One region of the Oceanobacillus sp. FSL K6-3682 genome, then DNA from elsewhere that is predicted to be linked to it. Evidence: a T-box and tRNA genes for the amino acid it is inferred to sense, from the RefSeq annotation. Region 1 holds a T-box; the other regions hold tRNA genes.
The links. A T-box is a leader RNA that pairs with one kind of tRNA and senses whether it is charged. The one in region 1 lies ahead of leuS (leucine--tRNA ligase), so its partner is inferred to be a tRNA-Leu.
Positions count from the first base shown of each region.

Region 2: it encodes a tRNA-Leu, which carries the amino acid that the T-box ahead of leuS (leucine--tRNA ligase) is inferred to sense. The anticodon was not compared.
Region 3: it encodes a tRNA-Leu, which carries the amino acid that the T-box ahead of leuS (leucine--tRNA ligase) is inferred to sense. The anticodon was not compared.

Region 1 covers NZ_CP150263.1:3,265,100-3,269,500, forward strand. Annotated here, with positions in the region: gene leuS (leucine--tRNA ligase) at 1-2,397, opposite strand, end outside; T-box leader at 2,508-2,729, opposite strand; gene MHH51_RS16240 (class I SAM-dependent methyltransferase) at 3,092-3,658, shown strand; gene MHH51_RS16245 (hypothetical protein) at 3,680-4,069, opposite strand.
Region 2 covers NZ_CP150263.1:1,066,136-1,070,536, forward strand. Annotated here, with positions in the region: gene MHH51_RS05450 (catalase) at 1-391, opposite strand, end outside; gene MHH51_RS05455 (SprT family protein) at 848-1,300, shown strand; tRNA gene MHH51_RS05460 (tRNA-Asn) at 1,554-1,625, shown strand; tRNA gene MHH51_RS05465 (tRNA-Ser) at 1,634-1,724, shown strand; tRNA gene MHH51_RS05470 (tRNA-Glu) at 1,741-1,812, shown strand; tRNA gene MHH51_RS05475 (tRNA-Asp) at 1,841-1,917, shown strand; tRNA gene MHH51_RS05480 (tRNA-Gln) at 1,925-1,999, shown strand; tRNA gene MHH51_RS05485 (tRNA-Lys) at 2,235-2,310, shown strand; tRNA gene MHH51_RS05490 (tRNA-Leu) at 2,322-2,409, shown strand; tRNA gene MHH51_RS05495 (tRNA-Leu) at 2,422-2,505, shown strand; gene MHH51_RS05500 (arginine deiminase family protein) at 2,724-3,701, opposite strand; gene MHH51_RS05505 (TetR/AcrR family transcriptional regulator) at 3,726-4,325, opposite strand; gene MHH51_RS05510 (multidrug efflux SMR transporter) at 4,357-4,401, opposite strand, start outside.
Region 3 covers NZ_CP150263.1:102,048-106,448, reverse strand. Annotated here, with positions in the region: rRNA gene MHH51_RS00555 (23S ribosomal RNA) at 1-535, opposite strand, end outside; rRNA gene MHH51_RS00550 (16S ribosomal RNA) at 725-2,287, opposite strand; tRNA gene MHH51_RS00545 (tRNA-Ala) at 2,485-2,557, opposite strand; tRNA gene MHH51_RS00540 (tRNA-Pro) at 2,575-2,651, opposite strand; tRNA gene MHH51_RS00535 (tRNA-Arg) at 2,653-2,729, opposite strand; tRNA gene MHH51_RS00530 (tRNA-Leu) at 2,733-2,821, opposite strand; tRNA gene MHH51_RS00525 (tRNA-Gly) at 2,828-2,902, opposite strand; tRNA gene MHH51_RS00520 (tRNA-Leu) at 2,924-3,008, opposite strand; tRNA gene MHH51_RS00515 (tRNA-Lys) at 3,012-3,087, opposite strand; tRNA gene MHH51_RS00510 (tRNA-Thr) at 3,101-3,176, opposite strand; tRNA gene MHH51_RS00505 (tRNA-Val) at 3,181-3,256, opposite strand; rRNA gene rrf (5S ribosomal RNA) at 3,266-3,381, opposite strand; rRNA gene MHH51_RS00495 (23S ribosomal RNA) at 3,520-4,401, opposite strand, start outside.

The DNA.
Region 1 (4,401 bases):
AACAAGTTTATCTGGAACAACAATTACTTTCCGAATTGTTTTTCCTTCCAACCACTTTTGAACGCTGTCTTCACTTAATGCCATTTTTTCAAGATCATCTTTCGCAGTACCTACAGGAACGCTTAGTTTTGCACGAACTTTACCCATTACCTGCAGAACTACCTCAACCTCATCTTCAACAAGCTTCGATTCATCATAAGCAGGCCAGCCGGCATAACTAATAGATTCTTCGTTGCCAAGCTTTTGCCAAATCTCTTCACACATATGTGGTGCAACCGGAGAAAGAAGCTTCACAAACCCTTCTGCATAATTTTTTGGAATCGAATCTGCTTTATAGCATTCATTAACAAATACCATCATTTGAGAAATTCCTGTATTAAAGTGAAGGTTCTCAAAGTCTTCTGTTACCTTCTTCACCGTTTCATGATAAACCTTATCCAGCTCTGTTGCGGCATCATCTGTAATTTTATCTGTTAACGAGTTATCGTCATTAATATACAGTCTCCAGACACGGTCCAGGAAACGGCGGGAGCCGTCTAAACCATTTGTTGACCAGGCAACAGATGCATCTAATGGTCCCATGAACATTTCATACAACCTTAATGTATCTGCACCATGAGAAGTAATTATATCATCCGGATTAACTACATTCCCCTTTGATTTACTCATCTTCTCATTACCTTCTCCAAGAATCATCCCTTGGTTAAACAATTTCTGGAAAGGTTCTTTTGTAGAGACAACGCCGATATCATAAAGGAATTTATGCCAAAAACGTGCATATAGAAGGTGAAGTACAGCATGTTCTGCACCACCGATATAAATATCAATCGGAAGCCATTCTTCCAATGCTTTGGGATCAGCAAGCTGTTCTTTATTATGCGGATCAACATAACGAAGGAAGTACCAGCAGCTGCCAGCCCATTGCGGCATTGTATTTGTTTCTCTTCTGCCCTTCATCCCCGTTTCGGAATCTACTACATTCACCCATTCTTCATTCGTAGCAAGTGGAGATTCACCAGTTCCTGATGGTTTAATCTCTGTCATTTCAGGAAGTTCCAGAGGAAGTTCCTCATCCGGCACTGCTGTCATACTGCCATCTTCCCAATGAATAATTGGAATAGGTTCACCCCAATAACGCTGTCTAGCGAAAAGCCAATCACGCAAACGATACGTAATTTTCTTTGTACCTTTTTCATTTTTCTCCAGCCAATCAATCATTTTTGAAATAGCTTCGTCTTTACCCAGACCATCCAAGAACTCTGAATTTACGTGAGAGCCATCTCCGGTATAAGCTTCTTCTTCTATATTTCCGCCAGCAACAACCTCTTTAATTGGAAGTTCAAAAACTTTGGCAAATTCATAATCACGCTCATCATGTGCAGGTACAGCCATAATTGCTCCACTGCCATAACTCATCAATACATAATCTGCTACCCATATCGGCATTTTCTCACCGTTAGCAGGATTTACAGCATAGGCACCAGTAAATACACCTGTTTTATCTTTAGCAAGGTCTGTACGCTCTAAATCAGATTTTGTTTGTACTTCATGCAAATAATTTTCCACAGCTTCTTTTTGGTCAGCCGTTGTAATCTTTTTAATAAATGGATGTTCAGGAGCCATTACTGCATATGTTGCTCCGAATAATGTATCTGGACGTGTCGTAAATACAGTAAAGGTTTCATCATGCCCTTCAATAGAAAATGTTACCTCAGCACCTTCTGAACGCCCGATCCAGTTACGTTGCATTTCTTTCAGGCTTTCCGGCCAATCCAGATCTTCCAAATCAGAAAGCAGGCGATCTGCATACGCAGTTATTTTAAGCATCCACTGTTTCATCGGTTTACGGACTACCGGATGCCCTCCTCGTTCACTTTTACCGTCAATTACTTCTTCATTTGCAAGGACGGTTCCAAGAGCCGGACACCAGTTTACAGCCACTTCATCCATATAAGCAAGATCATTTTCATAAAGCTTTTTGAAAATCCATTGTGTCCATTTGTAATAATCAGGATCTGTTGTATTAACTTCTCTATCCCAATCATAGGAAAAACCTAACTCTTTAATCTGTCTCTTAAAGGTTTGAATATTCGCTTCTGTAAACTCCTTAGGACTGTTTCCAGTATCAATTGCATATTGTTCAGCCGGAAGCCCGAATGCATCCCAGCCCATCGGGTGCATGACTTCATAACCCTGCATTCTTTTCATTCTGGCTAAAATATCTGTAGCTGTATATCCTTCCGGGTGTCCAACGTGTAACCCTTGACCGGACGGATAAGGAAACATATCAAGTGCATAAAATTTTTCTTTATTGGAAAATGTATTTGTTTTGAATGTTTTATTTTCATCCCAATATTTTTGCCATTTTTTCTCGATTTCCAAATGTTGAAAGCTCATTGTAATCCTTCCTTTCTTTCATGACTGTTGCATCGTTCAATCACACACGACACTGGTATCTATAACCTAACACCCCTAAAATTAGGTATAAAAAAAGCCACTCATCCCTATGAAGGGACGAGAAGCTGTGATTATTCCCGCGGTACCACCCAAATTAGCGCATCAGCGCTCGCTTGACATCAGTAACGTTGATGAAACGACAGTAACTACTTTATTTTCATTACTGCAAACTAAAAAGGTGAGTTCATATGTTTATCAGTAGCAGTTTTCACCACCCACTGCTTCTCTGGAACTGATACAACCTATTACTGATCCTTTTTCACTGTCTTTAATTTTATGATATTGGAATTATAATGAAATAAACATACCATGTCAAGTTGATAAAAATTTATCTTACCTTTAGTATACACAATTTTATGTATTTGGAAACAGTATATTGAAGAAATTTGGATAAACTTATTTATTTTTCCTTATATAACTAATAAGCATGAACCTGCTTTACTTTGTTATAATAAAAAGAAAACTTCATCATTTAAGACCGAACCAAGTTGGAGCGTTACTGAATGCTTGGTTTCCGCTTAAAATTTTTGCTTTCTTTCCATTTTGGGAGCAGAGGTCATATAGTCAACTACACTGTGATAAATGATGATATTTTGAACACTTGAGTCAGAAAAGTACATAAGGAGACAGCTACATGCTATTAAATATTTTAACCTACGCACATACCCTATTAAGAGAAAGTCTTAAAGAAGGAGATATAGCAATTGATGCCACTTGTGGAAACGGTCATGATACATTGTTTTTAAGTCAGACAGTTGGATCTGCAGGCAAGGTTTATGGATTCGATATTCAAGAGCAGGCTATTCAAAAAACACAAGAAAAGCTTCAAGAAAATAACTGTCATAATGTATCTTTAATTCAAGACAGCCATGAAAAGATTCCTGAATATATTAAAGAAAACATTTTCGGCGGAGCTATTTTCAACCTTGGTTATTTACCAAAAAGTGATAAATCTATTATTACAAAGCCCCATTCTACTCTTGCAGCTATAGAAGCTATATTGGAAAAGCTAAAAACAAAAGGTCTGATTATCTTAGTTATATATTACGGACACTCCGGCGGATTGGAAGAAAAAGAAGCTGTTCTTTCTTACACTTCGCAATTAAATCAAAAAGAGTATCAAGTACTCCAATACAAATTTATTAATCAACAAAATCAGGCTCCATTTTTAATCGCTATCGAAAAAAAGAAACGCTCCTGAATCAGGCGTTTCTTTTGATTATTAAGCAATCCCTAAAAATAATAATCGGAAGAATAAATTTAAGAAATGTCCGGTTGTCATGATAATAAATATAATAAGTGCAATCATGAGAACGCGGCTCCGCAGTGTTTTATATTTCTTCGGATAGGGAATCCAAATATAAGCCGATACAATCATCAGTGGAACTGAATACAAGTATCCGAATACGTAAACCCATTGTTGCAGTGCAGAAATATCGAATAGTTCAGAGTTCTGCAAACTGCTTAACTCCGTAATATACCCAATTGCAAAAATAATCGTTAACAAAATAATATAACTGTACGTTGTTACGCGCAGCCATTTTTGTTCATCACTAATCAGTATATAAACACCAATAAAAAATAAAATTCCTATGACAATTTGAATTAACATGAAAGTACAACCCCATTTTTTACCGATAAATCAGTTTTCTCTCTGACAGGCCAAAAGTTCATTTTCAAAGAAATACTTTTACTTTAAATGTTCGCCTGTTTGAATAATATTTTAATCATTGATAGATTAGACCGATTTATACAATTACTTGTCCCAGTAATAACTGAAACAACTGCCGGTTTCCCCATCTCCAAGATTACGAATGGAATAAACCAAGATAGCATTTATCTATTTATTTATCACTATCGTTATGTAACCAGCTTATTTATTCTACCATAAAAATATTCGTATCTGTAGAGGTTATACAGAAATAAATATACATTCAAACTTAT
Region 2 (4,401 bases), 2.2 Mb from region 1:
GGGTGTTGTTACCAACTAAATCCCAATTACCTTCTTCTGTATAGAATTTCATAGCTGTTCCGCGGATATCACGCTCAGCATCAGCTGCACCACGCTCACCAGCTACTGTGGAGAAACGGATGAACATATCTGTTTTCTTACCAACTTCAGAGAAGATTTTTGCTTTTGTATATTTTGTAATGTCGTTTGTAATTGTTAATGTTCCATAAGCACCAGATCCTTTTGCGTGCATACGACGTTCAGGAATTACTTCACGATCAAAGTGTGCAAGTTTTTCAAGGAACCAAAAGTCTTCCATTAATAATGGACCACGTTTACCGGCCGTTTTGGAATCATCATCATTTGGAACAGGAGCACCAAATGCAGTGGTCATTTTTCTTTTTTCACTCATAAATAGTTTCCCTCCTAAGTATATATTAAATACAATTATTATAATAACATAATAACTAGTAGATTGCTATTAATATTCTGTGTTATTTATATGAATTTTTATTAATAGTATAATTGAGTTCTGTGTTGGCAGTGAAAAACGTATCTATTAACAAACAAAAGAAAAGTTTTATATTCTTTTGTTAAGAAATAAGTTTCTAAATGAAAGATTCTATTTATTCTCAATTAGATAAACTAAATGAGAATTGAATTTTGATATAAATCATATTATAATAGAATAGATGTTCTTAAAAATATTTCTGTTTATTAATGAGTGAGCAGGCTCGCTTTTTAGGGGAGACTGCTAAAAGGGTATAATCAATGATATATAGGAAGTAAGTTTTTGAATTTGCGATAAGGCAGAGAAAAATTCTGCAGAATAAAGTGTGATTTTATTTTTCAGGAGATGAAATATATGATGAGTCCCATTTCAGATAAGGAATTGTATGAGCTGGTAAACCAGTTGTCAGAGACTTATTTTAATAAGCCGTTCATTGATAAAGTCCAGTTTAATGCCCGTTTACGGACTACTGGTGGAAGATATATTCCGAGCAGACGGATCATTGAATTAAATCCTAAATATGTCTTGGAATTTGAAAAGGAAGAACTTTACGGTATTATTAAACATGAACTTTGTCATTATCATCTGCATATTGAAGGAAAGGGCTATGGGCACCGCGATAGGGATTTCAGAGAATTGCTTGCAAAAACAGGTTCTCCCCGTCACTGTAAACAACTGCCTTCTGAACAGAAACGTTACCGCTATATATATGAGTGTCAAAAATGTAAAGCTGTTTATAAAAGAGTAAGAAAAGTGGATGTGTCCAGGTATCGATGCGGCAAATGCAGAGGAAAATTGAAGCTGGTTTAAATTTTTTTGAAATAAGTATTGACGAATAATATTTTCCATGATAAATTAATGAAGCTGATACGAAATGACAGTCTTCTTTCTTGAGAATAACCTGCCTTCAGACATTGTCGAATTGCACAGAGTTTTGGTTAACTTTCTAGGCAAAGAAAAGCTTTTAAAGTTTTTGTTGACAAAAAACAGGATATATTGTATGATATTTCTTGTTGTTGCGTAATTAAGATATTACATAGCAAGTGACTGTATACTTTTACATTCCACAGTAGCTCAGTGGTAGAGCAATCGGCTGTTAACCGATCGGTCGTAGGTTCGAATCCTACCTGTGGAGCCTTTAATGGAGAAGTACTCAAGTGGCTGAAGAGGCGCCCCTGCTAAGGGTGTAGGTCGTGTAAGCGGCGCGAGGGTTCAAATCCCTCCTTCTCCGCCATTTAAATTTTCATAATGGCCCGTTGGTCAAGCGGTTAAGACACCGCCCTTTCACGGCGGTAACACGGGTTCGAATCCCGTACGGGTCATCTTTCTAAAAAATTAAAATAAATAGTTGGTCCGGTAGTTCAGTTGGTTAGAATGCCTGCCTGTCACGCAGGAGGTCGCGGGTTCGAGTCCCGTCCGGACCGCCATTATAGTTGGGCCATAGCCAAGCGGTAAGGCATCGGGTTTTGATCCCGTGTACCCTAGGTTCGAATCCTAGTGGCCCAGCCATTTTTATTTTTAGAAGGAGTACATGCTAATACTATTCACGTTAATAGTATTTTTTTATTTCAAAAGCAGTATTTTATTTAGGAGCCATTAGCTCAGTCGGTAGAGCAACGAGCAAAGCTTCCACCGAATAAGCTTCGAGTAACCCCGAAGCATATACTTCAAAGGGAGGGCTTGCAGATGCAGGGGTCTGCCAAAATGAGAAGCACTAAATAAAGCAATACTCCATTTAACATAGGAGCCATTAGCTCAGTCGGTAGAGCATCTGACTTTTAATCAGAGGGTCGAAGGTTCGAATCCTTCATGGCTCACCATTTTATTTTTTGCGGATGTGGCGGAATTGGCAGACGCGCTGGAATCAGGCTCCAGTGTCCGTTAAGGACGTGGGGGTTCGACTCCCTTCATCCGCACCATTTATATTCTATGCGGTCATGGCGGAATGGCAGACGCGCCAGGTTGAGGGCCTGGTGGGTGAATAACCCGTGGAGGTTCAAATCCTCTTGACCGCATCATATGTATAAATCATTCATATCAAGGGTTTTAGACCTTTGATATTTTTTTATGCACTCATTTTATGGGCACTAAAATATATGTTGGGGAAGAGAAAGAATTCAAACAATAAAAAAACACTTCTCGAAAAATTAAGAAGTGTAGAATATGTTGATAAAATAATTATTTAGTTTTTTAGATAACTGTAAAACGTAAATGTTTTAGTATAAATCTAAATTTACTCATTGAACCGTAATAAAGGTTGGGTTGTACAGCGGAAAGAACCGCCGAAACTTCTGGAAATACGGTAATCAGTATACTCAACCGTTACCCCTTTTTTGGTTAATTGCTCACCAATGGATTGAAATTCCATGTCCGTTACGTATACATCTTCATTTATAGGTAAACCATTTGTTATTAATTTTTGCGCATCCTCCAAAGAAACAGATATTTTATCCCAATTTTTTAGAGTTTCCGGGATATCTTCGAGAAACGCTTCTTCGCAAACTATCATTAAACCATCTTTGACTAAGCTTAAAGCGCAGTCTAAATGCAATATCTTAGGATGAAGCGGTACTTCGGTAACCGTGTATCCGAAATTTGATAAGAAATTTCTTAACCAAACTATGCCTTCATGATTAGAGGCAAGTCCTGATGTACCAACGAAAATTTCTTTGTTTAGAACTAATACATCACCACCTTCAAGAAAAGGACCTTTCATATTAAAAAAATCACCTGATCGATCTGCTTGCGGTACTGACAGATAAAGGCACTTATTTTTTTCAGATTCTTGTTCCAGAATATGTCTTATAGGCATTACTTCTTTTTTTCTATGACCAAGTTTCATACTTCCCTCAATAATCATTTGTCCAATAACAAAGAAAGGGTCTCTTGCAAAGAAATTACTGTAGCCATCTTCCTTTCCTTCTACTTTTTCTTCTTTGGTAAGCAGTCTAGGACGTAAAATTTCAACTTTATATTTTTGAAGTATTTTCTCAAAATTTTCTTTTTCGACTTCCCACTTATTTTGTAAAGCTGGGAAAGCATCTGCAATATCTTTTCCTTCAGCACCTTCTAATGCTTTTAACGAGTCTTCAGTCAGAAATTGCTCAGTTTCTTTATTGATTCTAGCTGGTAAAGAAAATTGTGATTGTGCTAAAACTACTCTTTTTAGCGGGGCAAATTCGCTCTCAACGAAAATCTGGTTACTTTTCATCTTAGTTATATTTCCTTTCTTGAATTATTTATTTTCCTTTGCATTAGCATGAATACCGTTCCAAAAAACAGACCATATGGTGTTTAATCTATGTTCATAACCTTCATAAGGAGAACTCATCATATAGAAAAGCATACCGTCCAATAAAGTGGTAAATGAAGTCACTACTGCTTCTTCGTCTATTAAGTTATCCGTTTTATCATTTCTTAAGATAGAAAAAACAAGGTTTCGAATTGCTTGTTCTACTTCTTTGTTTTTAGCTGTTATAAGATCTTTAAAATTTTCCGGAGGGTAAATTCCATATCTTTTTAGAAAGAGACCTTTCTCATTCATATAATAGTATTTATTCAGCTCAACTAAAATATAATATAATTTTTTTTTCAATGGAAAATCCTTAATAACGTAGGATTGTTCTTTGATAAAACTTAAATAATCTTCAATCACAAAATTTACAATTTGTTCGAAAAGAGCTTGTTTACTTTCAAAATAAGCATAAATAGAAGGAGGTTTAATTTTTACATTTTTGGCTATATCTTTAAGAGATGTCTCCTCATAACCATAGGAGGAAAACAAGCCTAAACCTTGTTCTAATATCCTTTTTTTTGTTTCTTCCCCTTTTTTCAATGAATTTTTCACCTCATTTTGATAACGTTCATCAAGTTATTAATTTTAAGCTTACTATACAAAAAATAATTCCCGC
Region 3 (4,401 bases), 1.7 Mb from region 1:
TCCGGGGTGCTTTTCACCTTTCCCTCACGGTACTGGTTCACTATCGGTCACTAGGTAGTATTTAGCCTTGGGAGATGGTCCTCCCGGATTCCGACGGAATTCCACGTGTTCCGCCGTACTCAGGATACACTCCGGAGGAAATTCCTTTTCAACTACAGGGCTGTTACCTTCTTCGGCTGACCTTTCCAAGTCGATTCGTTTAAAGAATTTCTTTGTAACTCCAATGGAGTGTCCTACAACCCCAAGAAGCAAGCTTCTTGGTTTGGGCTCTTTCCGTTTCGCTCGCCGCTACTCAGGAAATCGATTTTTCTTTCTCTTCCTCCAGGTACTGAGATGTTTCAGTTCCCCGGGTCTGCCTCATCTACCCTATGTATTCAGATAGATGTCCTGTCCCATTACGAACAGTGGGTTCCCCCATTCGGAAATCCCCGGATCAAAGTTTACTTACAACTCCCCGAGGCATATCGGTGTTAGTCCCGTCCTTCATCGGCTCCTAGTGCCAAGGCATCCACCGTGCGCCCTTATTCACTTAACTAAAGTTTTGGAATAAGTTTGCTGATTACTTCGTAATCAGTTGTGTTGCTATATCAATAGCTTTTTTGCCTTATTTCTAAAGTTTGATGTCGTTGTTACTCTTATTTAGTTTTCAAGGTACAAAAAGAGAGATTGCTCTCTCAAAACTGAACCAAACAACCAAGTACAAAATTCCGTTATATATCCTTAGAAAGGAGGTGATCCAGCCGCACCTTCCGATACGGCTACCTTGTTACGACTTCACCCCAATCATTCGTCCCACCTTCGGCGGCTGGCTCCAAAAAGGTTACCTCACCGACTTCGGGTGTTACGAACTCTCGTGGTGTGACGGGCGGTGTGTACAAGACCCGGGAACGTATTCACCGCGGCATGCTGATCCGCGATTACTAGCGATTCCGGCTTCATGTAGGCGAGTTGCAGCCTACAATCCGAACTGAGAACGGTTTTATGGGATTTGCTTGACCTCGCGGGCTTGCTTCCCTTTGTTCCGTCCATTGTAGCACGTGTGTAGCCCAGGTCATAAGGGGCATGATGATTTGACGTCATCCCCACCTTCCTCCGGTTTGTCACCGGCAGTCACCTTAGAGTGCCCAACTAAATGCTGGCAACTAAGATCAAGGGTTGCGCTCGTTGCGGGACTTAACCCAACATCTCACGACACGAGCTGACGACAACCATGCACCACCTGTCACTTTGTCCCCGAAGGGAAAACTCTGTCTCCAGAGCGGTCAAAGGATGTCAAGACCTGGTAAGGTTCTTCGCGTTGCTTCGAATTAAACCACATGCTCCACCGCTTGTGCGGGTCCCCGTCAATTCTTTTGAGTTTCAGCCTTGCGGCCGTACTCCCCAGGCGGAGTGCTTAATGCGTTAACTTCAGCACTAAGGGGCGGAAACCCCCTAACACCTAGCACTCATCGTTTACGGCGTGGACTACCAGGGTATCTAATCCTGTTCGCTCCCCACGCTTTCGCTCCTCAGCGTCAGTTACAGACCAGAGAGTCGCCTTCGCCACTGGTGTTCCTCCACATCTCTACGCATTTCACCGCTACACGTGGAATTCCACTCTCCTCTTCTGCACTCAAGTCCTCCAGTTTCCAATGCACGTTTACGGTTGAGCCGCAAGATTTCACATCAGACTTAAAGAACCGCCTGCGAGCGCTTTACGCCCAATAATTCCGGACAACGCTTGCCACCTACGTATTACCGCGGCTGCTGGCACGTAGTTAGCCGTGGCTTTCTGGTCGGGTACCGTCAAGGTACGATCAGTTACTATCATACTTGTTCTTCCCCGACAACAGAGTTTTACGATCCGAAAACCTTCATCACTCACGCGGCGTTGCTCCGTCAGACTTTCGTCCATTGCGGAAGATTCCCTACTGCTGCCTCCCGTAGGAGTCTGGGCCGTGTCTCAGTCCCAGTGTGGCCGATCACCCTCTCAGGTCGGCTACGCATCGTCGCCTTGGTGAGCCATTACCTCACCAACTAGCTAATGCGCCGCAGGCCCATCTGTAAGTGACAGCAAAAGCCGCCTTTCAACTTACCATCAGGAGATGATAAGTATTATCCGGTATTAGCTCGCGTTTCCGCGAGTTATCCCAGTCTTACAGGCAGGTTGCCTACGTGTTACTCACCCGTCCGCCGCTCGTTCCACGAACGTCCCTCCGAAGAGTTCTGTCCGCTTCCCGCGCTCGACTTGCATGTATTAGGCACGCCGCCAGCGTTCGTCCTGAGCCAAGATCAAACTCTCCATAAAAGTGTTTGTTTCTTTAGCTTTCAGAAGTCAACTTCTGACTTAAATATTCAAGAAAAACGAGGTGTTTTTCTTCTTTCGTACTGGTTGTTTTGTTCAGTTTTCAAAGAGCAATTTCTTTGTCGCTTTTAAAAACGGCGACCAAATCAATATATCATGTTTCAAAACCATTGTCAACAACTTATTTAAAAGTTATTGAGTGGAGCCTAGCGGGATCGAACCGCTGACCTCCTGCGTGCAAGGCAGGCGCTCTCCCAGCTGAGCTAAGGCCCCATGTTATATTCATGTAATGGTCGGGAAGACAGGATTCGAACCTGCGACCCCTTGGTCCCAAACCAAGTGCTCTACCAAGCTGAGCTACTTCCCGATGGCGCGCCCGAGAGGAGTCGAACCCCTAACCTCTTGATCCGTAGTCAAACGCTCTATCCAATTGAGCTACGGGCGCTTATGGTGCCGAGGACCGGAATCGAACCGGTACGGTAATCACTTACCGCAGGATTTTAAGTCCTGTGCGTCTGCCAGTTCCGCCACCCCGGCAATATTTGGAGCGGAAGACGGGATTCGAACCCGCGACCCCCACCTTGGCAAGGTGATGTTCTACCACTGAACTACTTCCGCGTATTGCCTTTATTTAATTAATGGTGCGGGTGGAGGGACTTGAACCCCCACGCCCGAAGGCACTAGATCCTAAGTCTAGCGCGTCTGCCAATTCCGCCACACCCGCAAATGGTGAGCCATGAAGGATTCGAACCTTCGACCCTCTGATTAAAAGTCAGATGCTCTACCGACTGAGCTAATGGCTCCTTAAAAGGAAAATGGTGCCGGCCAGAGGACTTGAACCCCCAACCTACTGATTACAAGTCAGTTGCTCTACCAGTTGAGCTAGGCCGGCATAATGGTGGAGGATGCAGGGCTCGAACCTGCGACCCCCTGCTTGTAAGGCAGGTGCTCTCCCAGCTGAGCTAATCCTCCGGATTTAAAGCCTGGCAACGTCCTACTCTCGCAGGGGGAAGCCCCCAACTACCATTGGCGCTGAAGAACTTAACTTCTGTGTTCGGCATGGGAACAGGTGTGACCTCTTCGCTATCGCCACCAGACAATACAATATGTAACTTGAAGATGTTTCCTTAAAAACAAGGACAAGTTATATTATATGCACTTCAGAATAAAAATGCAACACTTTTTTTAAATTTGCACCCTGAAAACTAAATAAGAGTAACGTGACATCAAAAAACTTAGATAAGTCCTCAATCGATTAGTATCCGTCAGCTGCACGTGTCGCCACGCTTCCACCTCGGACCTATCAACCTCATCGTCTCTGAGGGATTTTACTCACTTGAAGTGATGGGAAGTTTCATCTTGAGGGGGGCTTCATGCTTAGATGCTTTCAGCACTTATCCTTTCCACACGTAGCTACCCAGCTATGCTCCTGGCGGAACAACTGGTACACCAGCGGTGTGTCCATCCCGGTCCTCTCGTACTAAGGACAGCTCCTCTCAAACTTCCAACGCCCACGACGGATAGGGACCGAACTGTCTCACGACGTTCTGAACCCAGCTCGCGTACCGCTTTAATGGGCGAACAGCCCAACCCTTGGGACCGACTACAGCCCCAGGATGCGATGAGCCGACATCGAGGTGCCAAACCTCCCCGTCGATGTGAACTCTTGGGGGAGATAAGCCTGTTATCCCCGGGGTAGCTTTTATCCGTTGAGCGATGGCCCTTCCATGCGGAACCACCGGATCACTAAGCCCGACTTTCGTCCCTGCTCGACTTGTAGGTCTCGCAGTCAAGCTCCCTTCTGCCTTTACACTCTACGAATGATTTCCAACCATTCTGAGGGAACCTTTGGGCGCCTCCGTTACCTTTTAGGAGGCGACCGCCCCAGTCAAACTGCCCGCCTGACACTGTCTCCGAACCGGATTACGGTCCTGGGTTAGAATGGTCATACAGTTAGGGTGGTATCCCACGGGTGCCTCCACGTAAGCTGGCGCTCACGCTTCAAAGGCTCCCACCTATCCTGTACAAACTGCACAAACATTCCATATCAGGCTACAGTAAAGCTCCACGGGGTCTTTCCGTCCTGTCGCGGGTAATGCGCATCTTCACGCATAGTA